2 regions of the Paenibacillus sp. EB106-06-01-XG199 genome follow, and region 1 is predicted to be linked to the other one. Evidence: riboswitches for the same ligand, from Rfam matches in the RefSeq annotation. Region 1 holds a riboswitch; the other holds the start of a gene.
The links. Region 1 has a riboswitch for glycine ahead of AC3WT9_RS21960 (amino acid permease). Riboswitches for the same ligand answer to the same signal wherever they lie in the genome.
Positions count from the first base shown of each region.

Region 2: another riboswitch for glycine. It lies ahead of gcvT (glycine cleavage system aminomethyltransferase GcvT); the one in region 1 lies ahead of AC3WT9_RS21960 (amino acid permease).

Region 1 is NZ_JBYTDQ010000006.1:155,636-167,715, forward strand. It holds gene AC3WT9_RS21910 (hypothetical protein) at 62-733, shown strand; gene AC3WT9_RS21915 (phosphotransferase enzyme family protein) at 755-1,732, shown strand; gene AC3WT9_RS21920 (SMI1/KNR4 family protein) at 1,817-2,548, shown strand; gene AC3WT9_RS21925 (response regulator transcription factor) at 2,799-3,491, shown strand; gene AC3WT9_RS21930 (ATP-binding cassette domain-containing protein) at 3,575-4,498, shown strand; gene AC3WT9_RS21935 (ABC transporter permease) at 4,491-5,252, shown strand; gene AC3WT9_RS21940 (sensor histidine kinase) at 5,275-6,171, shown strand; gene AC3WT9_RS21945 (helix-turn-helix domain-containing protein) at 6,307-7,335, opposite strand; gene pnuC (nicotinamide riboside transporter PnuC) at 7,605-8,282, shown strand; gene AC3WT9_RS21955 (AAA family ATPase) at 8,279-9,289, shown strand; glycine riboswitch at 9,407-9,487, shown strand; gene AC3WT9_RS21960 (amino acid permease) at 9,651-11,042, shown strand; gene AC3WT9_RS21965 (phytase) at 11,358-12,080, shown strand, end outside.
Region 2 is NZ_JBYTDQ010000009.1:181,869-193,948, forward strand. It holds gene gcvPB (aminomethyl-transferring glycine dehydrogenase subunit GcvPB) at 1-1,248, opposite strand, end outside; gene gcvPA (aminomethyl-transferring glycine dehydrogenase subunit GcvPA) at 1,245-2,597, opposite strand; gene gcvT (glycine cleavage system aminomethyltransferase GcvT) at 2,594-3,718, opposite strand; glycine riboswitch at 3,955-4,051, opposite strand; gene gcvH (glycine cleavage system protein GcvH) at 4,234-4,626, shown strand; gene AC3WT9_RS27670 (hypothetical protein) at 4,710-5,345, opposite strand; gene AC3WT9_RS27675 (flagellar motor protein MotB) at 5,417-6,247, opposite strand; gene AC3WT9_RS27680 (flagellar motor protein) at 6,244-7,029, opposite strand; gene uvrB (excinuclease ABC subunit UvrB) at 7,211-9,202, shown strand; gene AC3WT9_RS27690 (hypothetical protein) at 9,404-9,619, opposite strand; gene uvrA (excinuclease ABC subunit UvrA) at 9,787-12,080, shown strand, end outside.

The DNA of each region.
Region 1 (12,080 bases):
AGTATGGCCGCGGCCTAACCAGCTGTTAAATTACGAATAAGGAAAGGGTGACGATATGGTTTTGTCAAAAAGAGCTTGTGATTATCTTGCACACTCCGAATGGAAAGACTCTGTTAAGGATGAGAAGGAGATAATCAATGCCTTTCAAGCGGCAAGAATCATGCCTACAGATCCGTTAATAGATTTCCAAACAAGATTCGGCGGATTTACACTCTATGCTTACTTGGAGCCTATCGTATATGGAATTCTTCATAAGGTGCCTTGCCGGGGCGATTTTAAACATGAGAGCGGATTAATCGTAATGGAACCGGAGGATGATATCGTCATACGCCACTTTAATTGTGCAGATACGTTGTATCAAGAGATATTTTCAATTGATGAGCAAGGCAGATATTATGAGGGATACGACTTGAAATGCAACAATTTTGAGACCCATATAGAGAGTTCAGCCATGCTGAATCAGGTCAACAAAGGGAAATGGCAGACCGTTTATAAATATGAGTTAGACGCATATAGAGACTACTATGAGATTGTGGATGAGAACAAGTATGGTGAATTAGTCAAACTGCTGGGGCTAAAAAAGGTGGAAGATTTCCCTGAGGATATTATTAGTTGGGATACGAACGGAGAAATTCTTGTCTGGAAAAGGGCCGATTCCGTGGTTGTACTTAGTGAGAACGGAATTAAGCCCCGGGAATTAGAGGGAATTAAGGAGATTTTCCAAGAAGAGTAGGGTAACTAGGGGGGATATTCTATGGATTATACGAAGTGTTTTAAGGAAGTCTTACTGAAGTATTCTTTTATTGACCCTTTCGTGGAATTGATCCGTCATAACGAGAACATCACATACAAGGTCACAGAAAAGTATTCTGGAGACACTTACTTGTTGCGGATGCATAAACCCATTACAAAAAACATGCAGGGTGTACATAATACGCGTGAGGCTGTTCAATCGGAGTTGGAATATCTGTTAGCTTGGTCTTCTCATTCCGAATTACCTGTTCAAATCCCTGTTCCGAATTTAAACGGTGAACTGGTAACAACTGTTGTTATTGAACACGAAGAAGTGCACTGTTCCGTCTTAAAATGGATTTTTGGGGAAATCATGTCCAAGCAAGATTTGAACAGTGAGGGAACAGTTCGTACCTTTGGGACGCGTATTGCCCATTTGCATCAGTTTTCAATGCGCTATCAACAGGGTTCAAGTTTTATTAGGCCCGAATATGAAATAGAGTGGACAAATACCATGCTGGCCAAATTGCGATCCGGTGAAGAAATGGGGATTATCACTACCAAGGATTTTTATATTCTTGAAAATACATTTTCGTTGATCAATGATCGTGTTAAAGTATTGAGCAAAACGATGGAGACATGGGGATTCATCCATGCAGACATTAACTATAGTAACCTAATCCGCACACCAAAGGGGATTTCATTCATTGACTTTGGCTTGTCGGGTTTTGGATATTACGCGATGGATATCGCTATGGGCGCCCTTTTGACTGAAGGAGAATTGCGAGACGCTCTACTATCCGGCTACACAACTGTCATTTCCAGAAAAATAGACACTGAACAATTAGAGGGTTTCATATTTTTGGTGATATTTTCCTACTACTCTTTTCTGATAAGTAACCAAGATAAGCATATGTGGATACGTAAACAAATGCCGGATTTGATTGAGAATTACTGCAAACCCTTCCTAAACGGTGAAACTGTTTTCTACAGTTTTTGATTCCTTCGAAGCAATCCAATCTTAATTAAAGTGGTGATCTTAATGCAGAACGTTTATCAAGGAATAGACAACGTTTTGGAGAAAATGCAATCAGCTTTAGAGAAGACAAGGCAGCAAAACCCTGATTTTTACGCGAAGTATCCAATGCAGCTGCTAACCGAGGCGGAAGAGCAGGCAATACGCACCGTCTCCGGTGAATGGAATCTGCCCGATGAGTACATTTACTTTCTGAAGCACTATGTTCCCGAATCAGTCTCCTGGAGCACGGATGAATATATCAATTTATTTATTTACGGCGCCAAGGACTTGGTTGAAGGCCAATCGGGTTACAATTATAATCCCGTTACGGAAGAGGTCATTACCGATTGGCCGCGCGATTATCTCGTTATTGCGTCGGATGAAGGTGACCCGTATTGCCTGGATCTCTCCAGAGGAGATACCGTGATTTATACTGCAAGGCATGGAGAGGGTTCTTGGGATTTCTCTGTTGCTTATGATAATCTTATCGAATTTCTTCACAGCGTCTTACTTCCTAGGGGGATTGAGGAGGAATGGGAGATGGGCGAAGACGGGCAGTTGGATTACTACAAAGTATTCATTACAGGCCCGGGCACCGACAAAATAAAAACATTGGTGTTCATCAAAAAGATACTCTCCTGCGATTATGCGCTGGCCAAAACTTATCTGGAGGCGGCACCTCTACTGGTGTATAAGGGCATTGATCGGGTTGCGGCTAACATAGAGGACCAATTAAAAGCCATCGGTGCGGATTATGAATTACAGCAAATCAGTGTGGATGAATTTTTGAAGCAATAGATTGATGAGACGGGGAGATAGTATTTGTGGTCGAAAAAACCGGGCTCGGTTGATCTTTTTCATGTTCATCACAGCGGATTCGAATTTCCACGTGGAACATTTGAATAGCATAAAAAACCACCGGATTCCAGCGAACACCGAAAGGGCCGCATCAGGAAGGCTATTCTGGAAATAGAGGTAAAAATCGTCTATCATATAGGCTATAGAACATCTAAATGACAGCTGATTAAGGATAATACAAGGAGAAAAGATGGATAATTCAATAAATATTCTCGTGGCCGAGGACGACAATGACATCAGCCGGCTGCTGTGCAGCATTATTCGAAAAAGCGGTTATGTGCCACAGCCTGCCTTTTCCGGAACAGAGGCGCTACTCTATCTGGAGCAGCGGGAATGGAGCATGGTACTGCTAGATTTGATGCTGCCGGGAATGACGGGCGAGGAGCTGCTTAAATGGATCCGCTTGCGGGGAGGCGTGCCAGTCATTATCATTTCGGCCAAGGGTGAGCAGCAGACCAAGGTGTCAGCGCTGCGCGGGGGTGCGGATGACTTCATTACGAAACCTTTCGATATCGAGGAAGTCTCGGCGCGAATCGATTCCCATCTGCGCCGGTTTGCGCAGATTGCTCCGCCGGCTGTGAAGAGCGTGCTGCAGCATAAGGGACTTGTGCTCGATCACGATTCCAAAACGGTGACGGCAGAGGGAGCGGAGGTTGCGCTGACCGCCCGGGAGTATGAGATTCTCACATTGCTTCTATCAGCACCGAAAAAGGTATTCACGAAAGCAAATTTATACGAAAGCGTATGGGATGAGCCATACTACGGAGACGACAATACGGTCAACGTCCATATGAGCAATTTGCGGAGCAAGCTTGCGAAGGCTGCGCCCGGCAGCGAATTTATTGAGACGGTATGGGGCATGGGCTATCGGCTAAAGCCTTAAGACATTCTTAAGGATTGGCTTTAGCTCCTCTTAAGTTTTCGTTTCTATACTTGGTCTATCACATAAGGGAGGCCAAGACTACAATGAGCGAATATGTATTGCAGACGAATCAATTGTCTAAGAAGTTCAAAGGCAGCGTAGCGCTGGATAAAGTGAATTTATCTATCCGTAAAGGCTCCATATATGGCTTTATTGGGCAGAATGGAGCCGGAAAATCGACGCTGATGCGCATCGTTACCGGACTTGCTTTTCCGTCCGAAGGAAATATCGCGCTGTTCGGCGCGAGCGACGAGCGGGCGTTGACCCAGGCCCGTAAGCGGATGGGTCTGATTATCGAGAGCCCCTCGCTCTTCCCCCACATGACCGCCGCCGAGAATCTGGAGGTGAACCGGCTCCTCCGGGGCATCCCCGGCAAAGACTGCGTCCCAAGGATGCTGGAATTGGTCAGACTGCAGGAAACAGGCAGGAAAAAAGTGAAGAATTTCTCGCTTGGAATGAAGCAGCGGCTGGGTCTGGCAATCGCCATGCTAAGCGATCCGGAATTTCTAATTCTGGACGAGCCGACCAATGGGCTCGATCCGATGAGCGTCATCGAAATGCGCGAGCTGCTCAAGCAGCTCAACCACGAACGAGGGATAACGATTCTGATCTCCAGCCACATTCTGAGCGAACTGCATTTGCTGGCAAGCCATTACGGCATTATTCATAACGGCAAGCTGCTGGAGCAGCTCACTGCTCAGGAATTGAATGATAAATGTCAGCAATATGTGTTTATTAAAGCGGATGATCCGGACAAAGCGGCAACGGTTATTCAGAACGAACTCCACACCAACGATTTCGAAGTGATGCCCGACGGCGCGATTAAGCTGTTTGGCCGCATCGAACAGCCAGGTAAAGTATCTTCGACGCTATTCTCCGCAGGTCTGGAAATTGAGCAGTTTATGCCGATGGGCGAAGACCTGGAGAGCTATTTCATGAAGCGGATCGGGGGTGCCCGGCATGTATAATCTGATTAGATCCGAGCTGTTCAAGCTGCGTAAGGACAGGTCATTCCGCGTGCTGCTGCTAATATCCGCCATTCTTTCACTGGTCTATCCACTGCTCTACTACTTTGACCATAAGTCGAATGGAGAGCCGCAGTTCACGGGAGCCGAATTTCTGATTCAATTTATTGCAAGCAATGCCTATCTGATCAAATTCGGCGTTGCAGCGCTGGCCGGATTCTTCATCGCCAATGAATATGCGACGGGTGTCATGAAGACGATCGCATCGTCGGGCAACGATAGAGGGCGGCTGTTCACCGCCAAACTGATCGGCTTCTCGGTCGGAGCCATGGCTATCTCTCTGGTATTCCCGATCGTAAGCACGACCGAGGTTTCCCTGCTTTCAGGTTTCGGCCATTTGCCGGAGGGGTTTGACGCGTCCTTCATACCGCGGGTCCTAGGACTGACACTGCTGTACACTGCAGGCTATGCGGCGATCGGGGCGCTGTTCACTGCCGTGTTCACCGAAAGCGGTAAAACGATCGGCTTCTCGATGATTTTCTTCCTAATGATTGATACGATTTTGGGGGGCTTAGGTGAGTACATCCCTTTCTTTACTACAGTGTATGATTATTCTATCTTCAAGCTGATGAACGATATCGGCAAGCCCAGTATTGCCAGCGGCGATCTGCCAGCGCTCCTGCTCGTGCCAGTGCTGACGATTGTCGTATCCGCGCTACTCGGTATTCTCGTGTTCCGCAGAAAAGAAATTAAATAATAATGAGAGGGGCGGGAGAGTCTTGCTTATCATAACGCTCATATCGGTTACGGTGGCGGCTCTCCTGCTTACCCATCTGCTGCTGATGAGGCGGGAGCTGGGGCGGATGACAGAGCAGCTGCGTCACTATAATGAACGGACAACCGGTAAAAAAATAGACGTGACTCTATTCGACCATAGGCTCGAAACGCTTGCAGGTCAAATTAACCGCCAGTCCGATCTCGTAGTCGACGCGGAGGCCCGCAGAAGACGAACCGAGAATGAGCTGCGGCAGGCGATTGCGAACATTTCCCATGATATCCGTACTCCGCTCACCTCCATATTTGGCTATATTCAACTGCTGGAAGCGGAGCCTATTACGCCTGAGGAGAAGCACGAATACCTCACCATCGTTAAGAATCGTACAAAACGGCTGCAAGCTCTATTGAACGATTTCTTCGAGTTATCCCTAATCGAATCTTCCGATTATCAGCTTAAGACCGAGCGGATCGGAATGACTGTCCTCTTGTCAGACATTCTGGTCGGTTTCTACGACCGGTTTAACGAACGGGATATTACGCCGGATATCCGGATGCCGGAGGGAGAGGTAGCCGTATATGCCGACGAATCAGCCGTGCGGAGGGTTATTGAGAATTTGCTTACCAATACTATCAAGCATGCGACCGGTCATGTAAAAATTTGCTTCCAGCAACAGCCTGAGATTGCCGAGTTCACGATCATTAACGAAGCGAAGGAATTATCCGATATTGATGTGAGGCTGCTATTTGACCGCTTCTACACGGTCGACCGCACCCGATCCGGCCAAGGATCGGGACTTGGTCTTTCTATCGCCAAAAGTCTAATGGACAAGATGAACGGTACGCTGACCGCGGAGCTGCGCGGGGGCAACTTAAAGATGACCTGCCATTGGAAGCTGTGATCACGGGACACCGAATTAGCCAATCAATGGAGCGTGCTCCATTGATTGGCTTTTCGTGAACAGAACTGAAATCCACCCCATAATATAGCAGGGGAAGCGGTGTAATTGATGGGCTAGTCGTTTATGCCACTTTACTTACAGCTTCTTGAAATATTCTATTTCTCTTGCATAAAAATCAACTGCCTTACCCTCTGTGATTTCCCAATTACTTTCCAATTGTTCGATGATTTCTTGAAGCTTCTCAATAGCTTTATCATATTCTCCTTGAATCTCATATATATGTGAAATTGCTATCAATGCATCTATATATTTGGGATTGGGTTGTAGTTCGTATCCTTTGGTGTAATATTCGATGGCTTCGTCGTATTTGCACAGTTTCGCCATGCAGTCTCCCCTAAAGGACCACGTTCGCCATTCATCAGGATACAGATCCGTCATCTGCTCCCAAAGAACTAATGCCTGAGAAAGGTTGCCTTCTTCCTTGCAGATCAGTCCTCCATATAATTGATATAAATAACCTGGATGGATTTTGTTCAATCCTTCTAGAGTTTCTTTAGCTTCAGCGCATCTGCCATCTGCAAGTAAGTGGTTCATAAGCCATACATAACCCTGCCAGTAATCTGGATGTTTTGGCACGAAATTTTTATAATACTCTATAAGTTTATGGTGATTTGAATAGTTCCAGTCAAAAATGACTCCATTCTCCGCATCCCGTAAAGCATTATGATTACTTTTTTTATGTGGATCTAATAACAGGGCCTCCTTGGCATAATGGGAAGCTAATTCACGGTGCTCCTCTGAACGATGAATGTGTAACTGAGCCAGCAATGTGAGACATGGGGCCTTATTTTCGTCATTAGTTAGCCTTTCTTTGAGAAATTGTTCAGCATAATTAAAATCATCTTTGGAAATAAAATGTTCGGTACTAATCATATTTTCAATACGCTCTAGATGTGTGTCATCAGATAATGCAAATAGCTCATCAATTGTAACCCCTAAAATCACAGATAACTCAGGGAGAATTTGAATATCTGGCATGGTTACGTTGTTTTCCCACTTGGATATGGCTTGGGATGACATATTCAATTTTGTTGCAAGCTCTTCCTGAGTCATTCCTTTTTGTAAACGTAGGGTTTTGATTTTTTTTCCGATCTCAATATTCATTTGAATACCCTCCAATTTTTATCAGTTCGACTAGTCCCTTGAATTATAACTTGTGGTTTAAAATCTCCTCAATGACCGCGTGGTTAAACGAATTAACTTATCAGTTACATTAGCGGCCACAAGGCACGAAGCCTCTCTTTGGATCATTCGATTCATCAAGTGTACATTTTTTGCTTTCAATGATATTAACAATATGTTATTATCAAATTGAAAGTAAGAACGAACTAACCTTATGGTGCACAAATCGGATGAAAGCAGAGGGGATGCAAGTGAATAAATCATGGGGCGGCTGGAACCTGTTTGAATTGACCTGGCTGGTTTTGTTTACCTCAATTGCTGTTGGATTTACGGTGATTTCTAAGGATTCTTTATTCGGATTTACGGTCTTTATCACCGGGGTGCTGTGCGTGGTGCTCGCGGCGAAGGGAAATCTGATGAGTTATGTGTTTGGGATGTACAATACCGTTGGTTATGCATACTTGGCTTACGTCAACGGTTTGTTTGGAGAGGTTATGCTAAATCTGCTTTTCTTTGTTCCTATGAATGTGGTTGGCTTCTACATGTGGAAAAATAACCAGACTAACGGCAAGCTGTCCATGCGTCAGCTGGAGCTCAAGCGTCTGCTCCTTGTGGGGGCGTTCTGCGTATTAGGCAGCCTGTTGCTGGGCCTGGGTCTATCGTTCATACCGGGGCAGAATTCGCCTTATATTGATGCGATTACGACGGTGTTATCCGTTGTCGCCACGCTTTTAATGGTTCGAAGATTCAAGGAACAATGGCTGGTCTATATGGTCCTCAATATGTTCACGGTGCTGCTGTGGGTGATTCGAATGCTGGAGGGGAGCGGTGAAGGCCTGCTGATGATCGTCATGTGGAGTGCGTATCTGGTTAACGCTGTATACGGCTACTACAATTGGAACAAGGGAGCTAGGGAGGTATCAGCATGAAGAGACTTGGCTTGACGCTCGGGAAGTTTGCCCCGCTGCATAAAGGGCATCAGTTTATGTTCGAGACGGCGCTGCAAGAGGTCGATGAACTGATTGTAGTGATCTATGAGACGACGGTGACCCCGATCCCGCTGCATATCCGGGCCAACTGGATTCGCAAGCTCTACCCGGCGGTACGGGTGATTGAAGCCTGGGACGGTCCCGATGGGTATTCTAACAACCGGGAGCATGAGATAAGGGAAGAGCAATATATTCTGGGGTTACTGAAAGGCGAGCAAGTGACACATTTCTACTCCAGCGAGTTTTACGGAGAGCATATGAGCATCGCTTTGGGCGCAGTAGACCGGAGGGTGGATCAAGCCCGCGGGCAGGTACCGATTTCAGCTACTATGGTCCGTTCGGATCCTTACAAGTACCGGGAATATGTGAGCGATAGCGTATATCGGGATTTAATAACAAAAGTGGTTTTTGTGGGAGCGATGTCTACCGGCAAATCCACGATCACCGAAGCGTTGGCCCGGCGGTATCGTACAACCTATGCGAGCGAATACGGGCGCGATTATTGGACGGAGCATCAGGTGGACCGCCGAATTGGCTTGGAGGCGTTCGATGAAATTGCTGTCGGCCATATGGAGCGGGAAGAGCGGGCTTTACTGCAAGCGGATAAATATCTTTTTGTCGATACCAATGCGATCACCACTTATATGTTTGCCCTGGATTACCACGGCCGGGCCCCTGAACGCTTAACCCGGATCGCCCTGGAAAATGCACAGCGGTATGACCTTTTTTTCCTGTGTGAAGACGATATTCCTTACGAGGATACATGGGACCGCAGCGGGAATCAGAAGCGGCATATTTTCCATAAGCAAATTATTGCGGATTTGAAGGCGCGGCGGATTCCGTACATCACGCTTCGGGGAAGCCTGGAGGAACGAATGGGCAAGGTAGACGAAGTACTGGCAACGTTCAAGCCCTATCATAATTATTTTGGCGAAGCACGGTGGTAATTAATGTTATTGACAAAACTTTTGACTATGATTAGTATTGAAAAATATTTAAAAGAAGTTATGATCCTATAATCAAATAATTTCTAAGCTATGAATGCTATGGATCACACTATAGCAGGAGCAGCTTCTGGAGAGACCGTGGGGATTCCCCGGCGCCGAAGGGTTCACAATCTCAGGCAAAAGGACAGAAGAGTACTGGATATTTCATTTGTTATTCTGATAATCGTCAGAATAATGAGTGTATTTTATTTAATATTCTTATGACCGTGAGATTGGAGCGCATCCAGTCTCTTTTTTATTGTCATTTTTACTTGTTCATTATTTCACAAAGAATTATTAAATTTAGAGGGGGGAGTTTCACATGGCACCACAAGAACTAAAGAGAGATTTAGAGAATCGGCATGTTCAGCTCATTGCAATTGGGGGGACCATCGGGACCGGATTGTTTTTAGGATCAGGTAAAGCTATACAACTCGCAGGACCATCCATCATCTTTGCTTATTTAATCGTCGGTATTGCCGTGTTTTTTGTTATGAGGGCGTTGGGAGAACTTCTGTTGTCAAAAGCGGGTTATCAATCTTTTACAGACATCGCCGAAGATTATCTTGGACCGCGCGCAGCATTTGTAACCGGATGGACCTATTGGTTTTGTTGGATCATGACGGCTATGGCGGATATTATAGCTGTTGGCGTATATGTACAATATTGGTTTGATATCCCGCAATGGATTCCTGCCGTCATTTGTTTGATCATTTTATTAGGGCTCAATTTATTAACTGTAAAAAGTTTTGGCGAATTAGAGTTTTGGTTTGCATTAATCAAGGTAGTGACTATTCTCGCGTTGATTGTTATCGGGGCAATCCTGCTCGTGATTGGATTCAAAACAGCTAACGGAACGGTTACTGTCAGTAATATTTGGGCGCATGGGGGAGTATTCCCGAACGGGATTTCAGGGTTCTTACTTTCCTTTCAAATGGTTGTGTTTGCCTTTGTAGGTGTGGAATTGGTGGGGGTATCGGCAGCAGAAACATCTAATCCAGAAAAAACCATCCCATCAGCGATTAATAAAATCCCTTTGAGAATTCTATTTTTCTACGTGGGTGCCATTATTGCCTTATTATCCATCAACGCATGGACAGAACTAAATCCGGCAGAAAGTCCTTTTGTTAAAACGTTTAGTTTAGTCGGGATACCGATTGCTGCTGGAATTATTAACTTTGTCGTATTAACTTCAGCCGCGTCTGCCTGTAACAGCGGAATGTTCTCAACAAGCCGGATTCTATATAATTTAAGCAGGAATGAACAGGCTCCAGCTAATTTTGCAAAGCTGAATCGAAATCACGTCCCTAGCAATGCGCTCTTCATCTCCACGCTTGTGTTATCCGTGGGAGCTCTTTTGAGTAAGCTGATTCCGGAGACTGCTTTTGGGATCGTGACAACCATCAGTGCCATTTGTTTCATTTGGGTTTGGGGTATCGTCCTGATCTGCCATGTGCGGTATAAGAAAACAAAGCCCGAATTGCAGGCGAAGTCAAAATTCAAAGCCCCGTTCACCCCATTTATTAATTATGTAGTCTTAGCGTTGTTTGCAATCATACTCATTATTATGCTGTTTGCTGAAGAAACACGTCCGGCCTTATTATTGACGCCGTTATGGTTTATTTTATTATTTGTTTTGTATTCGGCGAATCGGAGAAAGCGGGAAAGAAGCAGCAAAATAATCAGTACAGAATCACATCCCATGGATGCCTGACCGAGGTCGCTCTTTTAATAGATCCAATTTATATGCTCCGGCCGGGTGAGTCGTCCCGAACAATAAATCTTCAGAAGTAGTATCCTGGGTAATTGCAACAGTGTCCCTCGCAATCGAGTTTAACTCATTTCCCAGATTATCATAAATGTCGTATCCTATATCATATGAGCAAATTCCCTGCTGAGAAATAATCAAATACTATCTTGAATTTACATTGTAAATTTTACAAAGGCCTAGTTGTCCGTTAATACGTCTTTTACACTCATCTTCTATAGTTAAGCAATTACTAACAATAGAGGGGAACATTGAACATCAATGAAAACATGGGAAACTGTACTATCTACGCTACTCCTTGCAGGCGCTCTACTTCCTGCCGCAACAACTAATGCAGCATCCGCCTCAGACCTAAAAGGATATGAACCTCTGCGCAAGCATATGGATGGGATCGGAGCAACTATCACTTGGGATAGCGACGATAAGTCGGCACTGGTCAAGCTGAAGAACGGATTCGCAGGCACGTTCACGGCAGGCGATAAGGAATATCGTCTAGCGGGTAAAGCAGGCGAGCTTCCAGCGGAGGTCAAATTAGTCGATGGCACGATGTACATTCCTTCCAAGCTGCTTCAAGCAATTCTGGCGGAAAATGCAAAGTTCATCAATTCCGCGGATATCATCACCCCGTATCCGGTAACCGCCCAGGTGGAGACGGCAGCCGTTGAAGATGGCGAGGATGCAGCCGATGACCCGGCCATTTGGCTCGATTCTGCGAACCCGGCGAATTCCAAAATCATTGCAACGAACAAAGGCGGAGGCATTCTCGTCTATGATTTGAACGGCAAAGAGCTTCAGAATTATAAAGTAGGAAAAATGAATAATATTGATATACGTTATAATTTTCTGCTTGGCGATAAAAAAGTAGATATTGTTGGCGCGACGAACCGTTCTACGAACACGATCGATATTTTTGCCATGGATGGGGCAACCGGGAAGTTGACTGACATCGCAGCAGAGCCCATTAAAGCGAAGATGGAAGAGGTA
Region 2 (12,080 bases), on a different contig from region 1:
GAAGTAGACGGTTGGCGGGTGGTAGCCGAAGTCGAGCAGGCGTTTGGCTACGTCCAGCGTGCGCACGCCGTATTGCTTAAGATTCTTGCCGGACATCACGAACTCGTGCTTGCAGACACCCGGATACGGAATTTCAAAATACGGTGCCAGCCGGTGCATCATATAGTTGGCATTCAGCACGGCGTTCTCGGAAACCCCGCGCAGGCCGTCCGGCCCGTAGGTGCGGATATAGGCATAGGCACGGACGAGAATTCCAAAGTTGCCGTAAAAGGCTTTGACCCGCCCGATGGATTCCGGGCCGCCATAGTTCAGCGAGAAGCTGTCATCTTCATTCTTGACCACTGTAGGCTGCGGAAGAAAAGGAATCAGCTTTGCCTTCACGCCGACAGGTCCGGCTCCCGGGCCGCCGCCCCCGTGCGGGGTGCTCATCGTCTTGTGCAAATTCAAATGAACCACATCGAAGCCCATGTCTCCGGGACGGGTAATGCCCATAATGGCATTGGAGTTGGCTCCATCGTAATAGAGCAGTCCGCCCGCTTCATGTACAATTGCGGCAATCTCCACAATCTGCGTTTCGAACAGGCCGAGTGTGCTGGGGTTGGTCAGCATCAGCGCGGCGGTATCGCTGCCGACAGCTGCCTTCAGCGCTTCAAGATCAACCATTCCTTTAGTATTGGAAGGAATCGTCACCGTATCAAGTCCGGCTGCTGCGGCGCTGGCCGGGTTGGTGCCATGCGAGGAGTCCGGCACAATCACCTTCGTGCGGGTTTCGCCGCGGCTCTCATGGTAGGCGCGGATCATCATCAGGCCGGTCCATTCACCATGTGCGCCTGCGGCAGGCTGCAGGGAGACGGCATCCATTCCGGTCAAAGCGGAAAGATCATTTTGCAGGGTGTACATCAGTTCCAGAGCACCCTGAATGCTTTCTTCCGGCTGGTAAGGATGAATCTTTGCCAGTCCCGTGAAACGGGCAACATCTTCGTTGATCTTCGGATTGTATTTCATCGTGCAGGAGCCGAGCGGATAGAATCCGTTGTCAACGCCGAAGTTGCGGCGGGACAGCGCGGTGTAGTGGCGGATGACATCCACTTCGGATACTTCCGGCAGCACGGCCGGCTCGCTGCGGAGAAGTCCTGCAGGGATCAGTGCATCAAGGTTCTCGTCCTGCGGAACATCACACTGCGGCAGGGAGTAGGCCGAGCGGCCGGGACGGCTAAGCTCAAAGATCAGACTTTGTTCCGGTTTCATAAACAGCCCTCCAGTGCGCTGGCGAATTGGTCAATTTCGGTTTTGCTTCTTTTCTCCGTGACGGCAACCAGCATATGTCCGGCAAGCTCCGGATAATCACGGCCCAGATCGTAACCGCCGAGATAACCTGCTTTAATGAGCTTGGAATTAATCTCGCTGACTTCACTTCCTTTCGGAAGCTTCAGGACGAATTCGTTAAAGTAAGGAGCTGAGAACGCAGCTGCAGCACCGTTTATTTCACCAAGTTTGCCGGCGGCATAGTGGCTCTTGCGGATGTTCAGCCCGCCAACCTCGCGCATGCCTTCTTTGCCCATCACGGACAAATAGACGGAAGCGCACAGCGCCAGCAGCGCCTGGTTAGAGCAAATGTTCGAAGTGGCTTTTTCACGGCGGATATGCTGCTCGCGGGCTTGCAGCGTCAGCACGAAGCCGCGTTTGCCGTTCCGGTCAACGGTCTGGCCGACAATCCGGCCCGGCATGCGGCGCATCAGATGCTCCGCTACGGCGAAGAATCCGCAGGTTGGTCCGCCCAGCGAAGCCGGAATGCCCAGCGGCTGCGCGTCACCGACGACGATGTCGGCGCCGAGCTTGCCCGGCGTTTCCAGCACGCCGAGCGCCAGCGGGTTGGCGCTGACAATGAACAGACCTTTGACGCCGTGAATCAGCGGCTCGATGGCACCGAGATCTTCTATCGCGCCGAAGAAGTTCGGTGACTGCACCAGGACAGCCGCCGTGTCGCCGTTGATGGCTGCGGCAAGCTTCGCTTGGTCGGTTACACCGTCTTTATAGTCAATCTCTACGACATCGAGGCCCCAGGCACCTGCCGAAGTGCGCAACACCTGGCGGGCCTCCGGATGAACAGTTCGGGAGACAATCAGCTTTTTGCGTTTGGTGGCACCAGCTGCAAGTACTGCCGCTTCTGAGAAAGCCGTAGCGCCATCGTACATGCTGGCGTTGGCCACCTTCATGCCGGTCAGCTCACAAATGTAGGACTGGAATTCAAAGATCGCCTGCAGCTCGCCTTGGCTGATTTCCGGCTGGTAAGGAGTATAAGCAGTGTAGAATTCCGAACGGGAGATGACATGATTGATAACGACCGGGATATGATGGTCATAGAGGCCGGCGCCGAGGAAGCTGGCGTGGGTATCGAAATTGGCATTTTTGTCGGCCAGCTCTTTCATATGGCGCAGCAAGGCGTATTCATCCAGTGCCTCCGACATCGGCATAGTTCCCTGATAACGGACGGCCTCGGGGATATCGGAGAACAGCTCCTCCATGGACTGAATTCCGACTGCTTCCATCATTTCGTGGCGGTCTTGTTCAGTCATTGGCAGATAACGGTGCTTCATTGCGGCTTCACTCCCTGGCTCTTTTTGTAGAATGGCGCTTTGACCACGACAGCCTTGAGCTGCTTGCCGCGGATCTCTATGTTTACCTCTGTACCTATTTCACTGTAAGCTGCATCCAGCAGCGCAAGTCCGAGATTGCGTTTGAGTGTTGGAGACTGTGTTCCGGTAGTCACTTCACCGATCTTTACTCCATTCCCGTATACAGGGTAGTGGGAACGCGGAATGCCGCGGTCGATCATTTCCAGACCGACGAGGCGGCGGGGCAGACCGTCAGCCTTCTGCTTCAGCAGCGCATCACGGCCGATGAAATCTTCTTTATCCAGCTTCACGAAGAACTGCACGCCTGCTTCCAGCGGCGTAATATCCGCCGACAGCTCCTGGCCGTACAGCGGCAGCTTGGCTTCAAAGCGCAGCGTGTCGCGTGCGCCAAGACCGGCCGGTGTCAGGCCGTGCGGAGCCCCCGCTTCCAGCAGGCCGTTCCACAGCGCAGCCGCCGTATCCGGCGGCGCGTAGAGCTCGAATCCGTCCTCGCCGGTATATCCGGTGCGGGAGAGCAGAACGTTCACACCGCACACCTCGGCGTTCTCGATGAAGTGGAAAGGCTTCAGCTCAGCAATGGGAGCCGTTGTAACTTTGGAGAGGATGGCCTCAGCCAGCGGGCCCTGCAGGGCGAGCAGAAGAGTCTCATCCGAGATATTGCTCAGGCTGACGCCGCTGAATTCTGCGGTGAGATGATGCTGCAGCCACTGAAAGTCCTTGTCGATGTTGGAGGCGTTCACGACAAGCATGTAACGCTCTTCACCGAGGCGGTATACGAGCAAATCATCGACAACACCGCCGTTTGGATATAGAAGCAGCGTGTACTGCGCTCCACCGTCTGCCAGCTTGCTGACATCGTTGGTCGTCATTTTTTGCAGGAAGGCTTCCGAGCCGCTGCCGCTAACCATGAATTCACCCATATGTGACACATCGAACAGTCCGGCTTGTCCGCGGACGGCCTCATGCTCCTTGACGATTCCGGTAAACTGCACCGGCAGCTCCCAGCCGCCGAAGTCAATGCATCTGGACTCCGCATAAGCAGAATATAGGTCATAAAAAGGCGTTCTTTTCAAAGCGTTCATGTGCTCACTCCCTTGGTCTGATTACATGCAAGCCTAACGGGATTTCCTTTGCCGGCAGGGACGGAGTCCGTTTCTGCCCATTAAAAAAAGGACAGGCGGAAGCCAAATATGCGCACGCGCATATAGACTTCCGCTCTGTCCTTTGTACCTGAGAGTTACCCTGCTGTGAACCCGGCAGGTTTCCCCGTTGGTGACCAGTACGCTGCAATTGCAGGGCCTGATGCTCTCCAGAGATGCGTCCGGCAAAGGTCCTTTTGCCTGAGAGATTCACCCCGTAGAGGGCTTACTCCTTCGGCGCCGTCTTCAAGAGACGGTCTCTCCCTATGCCATCATTCGCAAACCGTATAATTTTCTGCTGTCTCCATTAAAGCGGGTATGGAGGTGCACTGTCAACAAAAAAACGTCAAAAAGATGACAAATTTTTATTTCCTGTCAGTTATATTGACATTGAGCAGGACGATAACTTAGTCTATAACTAAATTCACAACTCCAATTCGGAAATGAGGCGGCTTGAAATGAGTGAAGTGCTAGATAACCTGCTGTACAGCGAAGAGCATGAATGGGCGCAGCAGGGCGAAGGACGGTTAATACGTGTTGGGATTACGGACCATGCCCAGCATTTACTAGGCGATATCGTATTTGTGGAATTTCCTGAAGTTGGATCGGCTATTTCTGCCGGGGACAGCGTGGGCAGCATTGAATCCGTGAAGACGGTTTCCGAATTATACTCACCGGTATCGGGAACGGTTACCAAGATTAACGATGCACTGGAGAACAGCCCGGAGCTGATTAACGATCAGCCGTACAGCGGGGGCTGGATTTTTGAACTGGAGATCGAAGGCGAGTATGCTGACGCCGTATCGGGACTGCTGGACGCAGCCGCTTACCGTGAACGGGTTGGGGAATAGCAATTGGTTTTGTGGAAAATTTATTAAAGACGGATTTCGCGCATTAGCTGCACTAATGTGAGGAGTCTGTCTTTTTTGCGCTTTCAGCGGCTTGGGAAATCTGCAAGTCCCGGATAAAAATGTGGAGCCATCCGCCACAAGAGGGGCAGCAGTGCAAGGCCAATCATGACGAATAAACAGCATAGAAGGATAAATCTGTAGACTTTGCGAGGGGGTGCAGCCGGTCTGAGCACAAAGTAGTAAACGCCGATAGAGTAAAAGGGGTACAGCAGGACAGCTGCCATGGCCATGCAGACAAAAAAGGTCATCTCACCGGCTGAGCTGGGGATCATTGTGTCCGGGTAATACACGGGATCAAGCTGCAAAAAGATAACCACAAGCGGCACATAAGCGAAAAACAGGTGCAGAAAAAAGCAGCGGATGCGTCCGTTGCCGGCCAGACCGTAGAGCATCCACCAGACTCCCAGCCAGGGCAAGGCAAAAGCGCCGCCCGCAAGCAAAAAACGAACGGCGATTTGAATCAGCTTGCTTAGCGGATATACATTGGCTTGTTCGCCCCAGAAAAGGGAGTACGACGAGAGTAAAAGGAAATAAGCCATGCCCCCAACGAAGAACGTAATGATTCCCTGGAGAAACGCGGTAACCAATAGCGAGACTAGTAGACGCAGATTTTTTAAAAATCGGGCGGGATCAGGTGATGCTGCGTTTAGAGTTTCCATACCTGCTCAGACTCCTTTAGAAGCAAATGTAACCTTTCATCATCTGCTGCTCTCCGGGCTGAAAGGCGGAATTATTCTTCGTCTTGAAGCTGCCGCAGCACGATTAGCTCGACACGGCGGTTTTTCTGTTTTCCAAGCAGCGTAGTATTGTCGGCAGCGGGCCGGGTATCGGCATAGCCTGCATACTGGAAGGTATCCGGATCCAGTCCTTCATTGTCGAGGAAGAAACGCAGGATGGAGAGCGCCCGTGCGCCTGACAGCTCCCAGTTGTCGTTATAGCGTGAGCCAACCGACACCGGGGTATTGTCGGTATGCCCCTCAATGCTGATGGATGCACCGATGCCGCGGAACAGGCCCGAGAGCTGGCGGAGCGCAGGGAATGCAGGTGCTTTCAGCTCGGCTTTGCCGGCATCGAACAGGAAACGGTCGCTAAGCGTAATGGCAATGCCCTGTGGTTTATCTGCAACAAAGATCTGATCCCCGAGGTTGTTGTCTTCAACATATTTGGTGATGACGCCCATCAATGAGGCCAGCTTTGCTTCCTGTTCCTTGAAAGCCAGTTCACGTGACGAAGGCGGCTGAGCCGCCTCTCCGGCATCGGCTGTGCCTGCAGCTTCGCTTCCTGTCCCATTATCCTGACTGTTTGCTGAGCCGCTGTTTTCCGTTTCTTGTTGGCTCTCCAGAATGCCATCGCCACCTTCAAGCACGGGGTTGCCGCTCCTGAACGTTTCCGAAAGGGAACCGGTGACAATCTTGTATTTCTGCACGTCCAGACTGCTCATGGCGAACATAATGACGAAAAATATAAGTAAAAGTGTAATGAGATCGGCATAAGTGATCATCCAGCGGTCATTGCTCTCCCGGCCTTCGGCGTGCTGCTTACGCCGGTTTCTCTGCCTCATAGCAGCCCTCTTGCATACTCATGCTCACGGCTTCCGGCAGAGTCCGCAGTGAAGGAGCTAAGCTTCTTGCGCACCAGCTGCGGATGATCCCCGTTCTGCAGGGCCAGAATGCCGACCAGCAGCATCTCCATGCCAGCCAGCTCGGTTTGGCTGCGGGATTTGATCTTGGAGGCAATGGGTAAAAATATTAGATTGGCGCTGGCTACACCGTAAAGCGTCGCTGTAAAAGCGACTGCGATGGATGCTCCCAGATTGGAAGGATCGGTCAGATTGCTGAGGACATGGATCAGTCCCATGACCGTCCCGATAATCCCCATCGTGGGTGCGTAGCCTCCGGCCGCCTCAAAAATTTTGGCGTAGCCGTTGTACTTTAACTCTTTGGCATCCATGTCCAGCTCCAGAATCTGGCGAACCTCGTCAGCATCTGTGCCATCAACGATCAGCAGCAATCCTTCACGGGTAAAGGGATTGGGATGTTCTTCGGCTTTTTGCTCCAGTAAGAGCACACCGCCGCGCCGGGTAATAGCAGCCATGGAGATCAGCTCCTCCGCGTTCTGCTCACTCAGGTCCGGATGCCTGCCGAAGGCCATGCGCAGTGCAGCAGGGATATGGCGCAGTTTAGATGCTGGAAAGCTGATGAGAACAGCGGCGAATGTGCCGCCAAAGACAATTAGTGCAGCATTAGGCTGCAGCAATCCGGAGAGATTGCCGCCTTCCCAAAAGAAGCCGCCGATCATAGCGGCCAGTCCAGCCAGGAGGCCGATAATTGCGGTGATATCCATAGGTTATGACTCCTTACTTTTCTATATATTATGGTTTGCATGAATGTAGGCAACACTGTATAATAAACGGGAACAAGTATTCTTATCTTCCATATTTTTCAGGATTGTATGGAGAGCCAGTACTTAGGGCCACAATTATACTATACTACTATATTTTAGACGATAGAGGGGAGACGGGCAAATGAGCGATATTGTCGTCAGTACGAAGACTTTTGAACTGGAGTCCGAATACACACCCCAGGGCGATCAGCCTCATGCCATTGAGGAATTATTGGACGGCATCCGGCAGGGCAAGAAGCACCAGACGCTGCTGGGAGCGACGGGTACAGGTAAGACATTCACCGTCGCACAAGTGATTTCCAAGTTAAACCGCCCCACGCTGGTAATTGCGCACAACAAGACGCTTGCTGCGCAGCTGGCGAGTGAATTCAAAGAGTTTTTTCCGAACAATTCGGTAGATTACTTCGTCAGCTACTACGATTACTACCAGCCAGAGGCTTACATTCCCTCCTCCGACACCTACATCGAGAAAGATTCCAGCATCAATGAAGAGATAGATAAGCTGCGCCACTCCGCGACCAGTTCATTGTTTGAACGGCGTGATGTCATTATTGTAGCGAGCGTATCTTGCATTTATGGCCTCGGTTCGCCGAAGGAATACGGAAGCCTCCTGCTCTCGCTGCGGGTAGGGATGGAGAAGCCACGCAACCAGATCTTAAGCAGATTAGTAGATATCCAGTATCAGCGCAATGACATAAATTTTGTCCGCGGTACATTCCGTGTGCGCGGCGATGTGGTTGAGATCTTCCCGGCATCACAGGGAGAACATGCCATCCGGGTAGAACTGTTCGGCGACGAGATTGAACGAATTACCGAGATTGACGTGCTGACCGGAGAATTAATCGGTGAACGTGAGCATATCGCGATCTTTCCGGCATCTCACTTTGTAACCCAGGAAGAAACGATGAAGGTAGCGATCGTCAACATTGAACGTGAACTGGAGGAACGGCTGGCCGTTCTTCGCGACGCAGGCAAGCTGCTGGAAGCCCAGCGGCTTGAGCAGCGGACGCGTTATGACATCGAGATGATGAAGGAGGTCGGCTTCTGCTCCGGGATTGAGAACTATTCGGGACCGCTCACCTTCCGTGAGCCGGGAGCAACCCCTTATACCTTGATGGACTACTTCCCGGATGACATGCTGATTATTATTGATGAATCTCATGTTACCCTCCCGCAGATCAGGGCCATGTATAACGGTGACCGTGCGCGGAAGACCGTCCTGGTAGAGCATGGATTCCGCTTGCCGTCAGCGCTGGATAACCGGCCGCTTCAGTTTGAGGAGTTCGAAGACAAGGTAAGCCAGATTGTCTATGTGTCCGCTACGCCAGGTCCATACGAAATGGAACACTGCGATACGATGGTGCAGCAGATTATCCGCCCTACCGGTCTGCTTGATCCGATTATTGAGGTGCGTCCGACAGAAGGCCAGATCGATGATCTGATCAGTGAAATCCGCGAGCGTGTGGAACGCGATGAACGGGTACTGGTAACGACACTTACGAAGAAAATGTCCGAGGATCTGACCGATTACTTCAAGGAGATCGGGATCAAGGTCCGATATATGCATTCTGACATCAAGACGCTGGAGCGGATGGCGATTCTGCGTGATCTGCGTCTCGGTACGTTCCATGTCCTCGTGGGTATCAACTTATTAAGAGAAGGACTAGACCTGCCAGAGGTATCCCTTGTCGCGATTCTCGACGCCGACAAGGAAGGTTTCCTCCGTTCTGAGCGCTCACTGATTCAGACTATCGGCCGTGCCGCCCGTAACTCTGGCGGCCGCGTCATTATGTATGGTGACCGTATTACGGATTCCATGGAGAAAGCTATGAGCGAAACCGAACGCCGCCGGGCGATCCAGATTGCCTATAATGAGAAGCATGGAATCACCCCGACGACGATCAACAAGAAAATCCGCGAAATCATCGAGGCGACCAAGGTCGCCGAATCCAAGGCCGAATATCTCACTGGCGTGGGCGGCAAGATGAGCAAGAAGGACCGCCAAAGCCTGATGCAGCGTCTGGAGGCCGAGATGAAGGACGCCGCCAAGAACCTGCAATTCGAGCGCGCCGCCGAGCTGCGTGATGCTTTGCTGGAGCTGCGTGCCGAGTAAATATTTAAGCGAGTACCGGAACGGCGCTTCCCAGGCCGTTCTTTTTAGATAAACTGCTCCGTTGGCTGTTGTCAGCGCATCCCGAAGGGACAGCCGTCTTGGCGGTTTCCAGTTTTAGCGCATCCCGAAGGGACAGCCGTCTTGGCGGGTTTCCGGTTTTAGCGCATCCCGCAGGGACAGCCGCTCTGAAGGTTTTCAGTTTTAGCGCATCCCGCAGGGACAGCCGTCCTGAAGGTTTTCGGTTTTAGCGCATCCCGCAGGGACAGCCGTCCTGAAGGTTTTCGGTTTTAGCGCATCCCGAAGGGACAGCATCCCGGCACGCAGCAGCATGCAGCGTGCCGGCCAGTGGAGCACTGGCGTTGAAGCGGTCCCTGTAGGGACAAGCGCTCCGAGCACCATAACAGCTAAGTACAGCACCACCCATCTCCTTCGCCAACCTTGCGGGTGTCCAGAGGGCGCAGCCCTTGGGGCCCTCCCTTGGAAGGGAGGGTTTGGGAGGGATCGGAAATATTTTGAAATGTGGCTTTTAAATAAGGCTTTGAACTAGTTTTGAACTAAATGATTTATATAAAGGAGAGGTACCGTTGGCGAACGAAAATATAGTAATCAAAGGCGCTAGGGCGCATAATCTCAAGAACATTGACGTAACGATTCCGCGGGACCGCTTCGTCGTGCTTACGGGACTTAGCGGCTCCGGCAAATCGTCGCTGGCGTTCGATACGATCTACGCGGAGGGACAGCGCCGTTATGTCGAGTCCTTGTCGGCGTATGCCCGCCAGTTCCTGGGCCAGATGGAGAAGCCGGACGTTGATTCCATTGACGGATTATCTCCGGCAATATCGATCGACCAGAAGACTACAAGCCGCAATCCGCGCTCAACGGTAGGTACGGTTACGGAGATTTATGACTATTTGCGGCTGTTATTTGCCCGGGTCGGCCATCCTCATTGCCCGGATCACGGGATCGAAATTACATCACAGACCGTCGAACAGATGGTGGACCGGATTATGCAGTATCCCGAGAAGACGCGGCTGCAGATTCTGGCACCGGTTATTTCCGGGCGCAAGGGTGAACACAAGGGGCTGTTCTCGGACATCTCCAAGCAGGGATTTGTCCGTGTGCGCGTTGATGGCGAGCTGCGGGAAGTTACTGAAGATATTCAACTGGAGAAGAACAAGAAGCATACCATCGAGGTCGTGGTTGACCGTATTGTCATCAAGGATGATATGGAGACTCGTCTGACTGACTCACTTGAAACAGCCTTGAAGCTCTCGGGTGGACAGATTCTGGTTGATGTCATCGGCCAGGAAGAACTTCTGTTCAGTTCGAATTTTGCTTGTCCGGTATGCGGATTTAGTATTGAAGAGCTGGCACCGCGGATGTTCTCCTTCAACAGCCCTTTCGGCGCTTGTCCTGAGTGTGATGGGCTTGGTGTGAATATGGTTGTCGACCCCGATCTATTAATTCCGGATTCCGAGAAATCGATTGAAGAAGGGGCATTTCTGGCCTGGACCGGCAGCACATCGAACTACTACCCGCAGTTTCTGAAATCGGTCTGTGAGCACTTTAAGATTCCGCAAAATGTTCCTGTAAACAGCCTGACTCCTGAACACATGAACAAGCTGCTCCACGGCACAGGCAGCGAGAAAATCCGGTTCCGGTATGAAAATGACTTCGGCCAGAAAAAAGATGCGCTGGTTGCCTTTGAAGGAATTATTCCGAATCTGGAACGACGTTACCGTGATACGGCATCGGATGGAATCCGTGAGTTTATCGAAGGTTTCATGAGCGCCAAGCCTTGTAATGTGTGCAAGGGAAAACGGCTGAAGAAAGAAATTCTTGCGGTCACAATTAATGAGCAGAATGTAGCGGATGTTACGGATCTCTCGATCGGCGACTGTTTGAACTTCTTTGATAATCTGGTGCTTAGCGAGAAGGAAACGGCCATTGCCCATCTTATCCTGAAAGAGATTAGCAGCAGACTTGGCTTCCTGGTGAATGTGGGTCTGAATTATTTGACACTCAGCCGTGCGGCAGGTTCACTCTCCGGTGGTGAGGCGCAGCGGATCAGATTGGCGACGCAGATTGGCTCCAGCTTGATGGGCGTTCTGTACATCCTGGACGAGCCAAGTATTGGTCTGCATCAACGGGACAATGACCGGCTGATCGCCACACTGGGGCATATGCGCGATCTCGGCAACACATTAATTGTGGTTGAGCATGATGAAGATACGATGATGGCAGCAGACTATATTATTGATATCGGACCGGGTGCCGGTATCCACGGCGGACAGGTTATTGCCCAAGGGACGCCGCAGGAAATCATGAAAGACCCGAATTCCTTGACCGGAGACTACTTAAGCGGACGCAAGTTTATTCCGGTTACGTCCAAACGGCGGCCAACCGATGACCGCTGGCTGGAAATTCGCGGAGCCAAAGAGAATAACCTGAAGAACGTAAATGTCAAGATTCCGCTGGGCGTCTTTACTGCAGTGACTGGAGTTTCCGGTTCCGGCAAATCGTCGCTGGTTAATGAAATCCTCTATAAGAGCCTGGCCCGTCAGTTGAATAAGGCCGTTAAGGTCCGTCCCGGCCTGCATAAGGAAATTCGCGGTCTGGACAATTTGGACAAGGTCATAGAGATCGACCAATCGCCGATCGGCCGCACGCCGCGTTCCAATCCGGCTACCTATACCGGGGTGTTCGATGATATTCGTGATTTGTTCTCCAAAACCAATGAAGCCAAGGTGCGCGGATTCCAGAAGGGCCGCTTCAGCTTCAACGTCAAAGGCGGCCGTTGCGAGGCCTGCCGTGGAGACGGAATTATCAAGATTGAAATGCACTTCCTGCCGGATGTCTATGTTCCTTGCGAAGTATG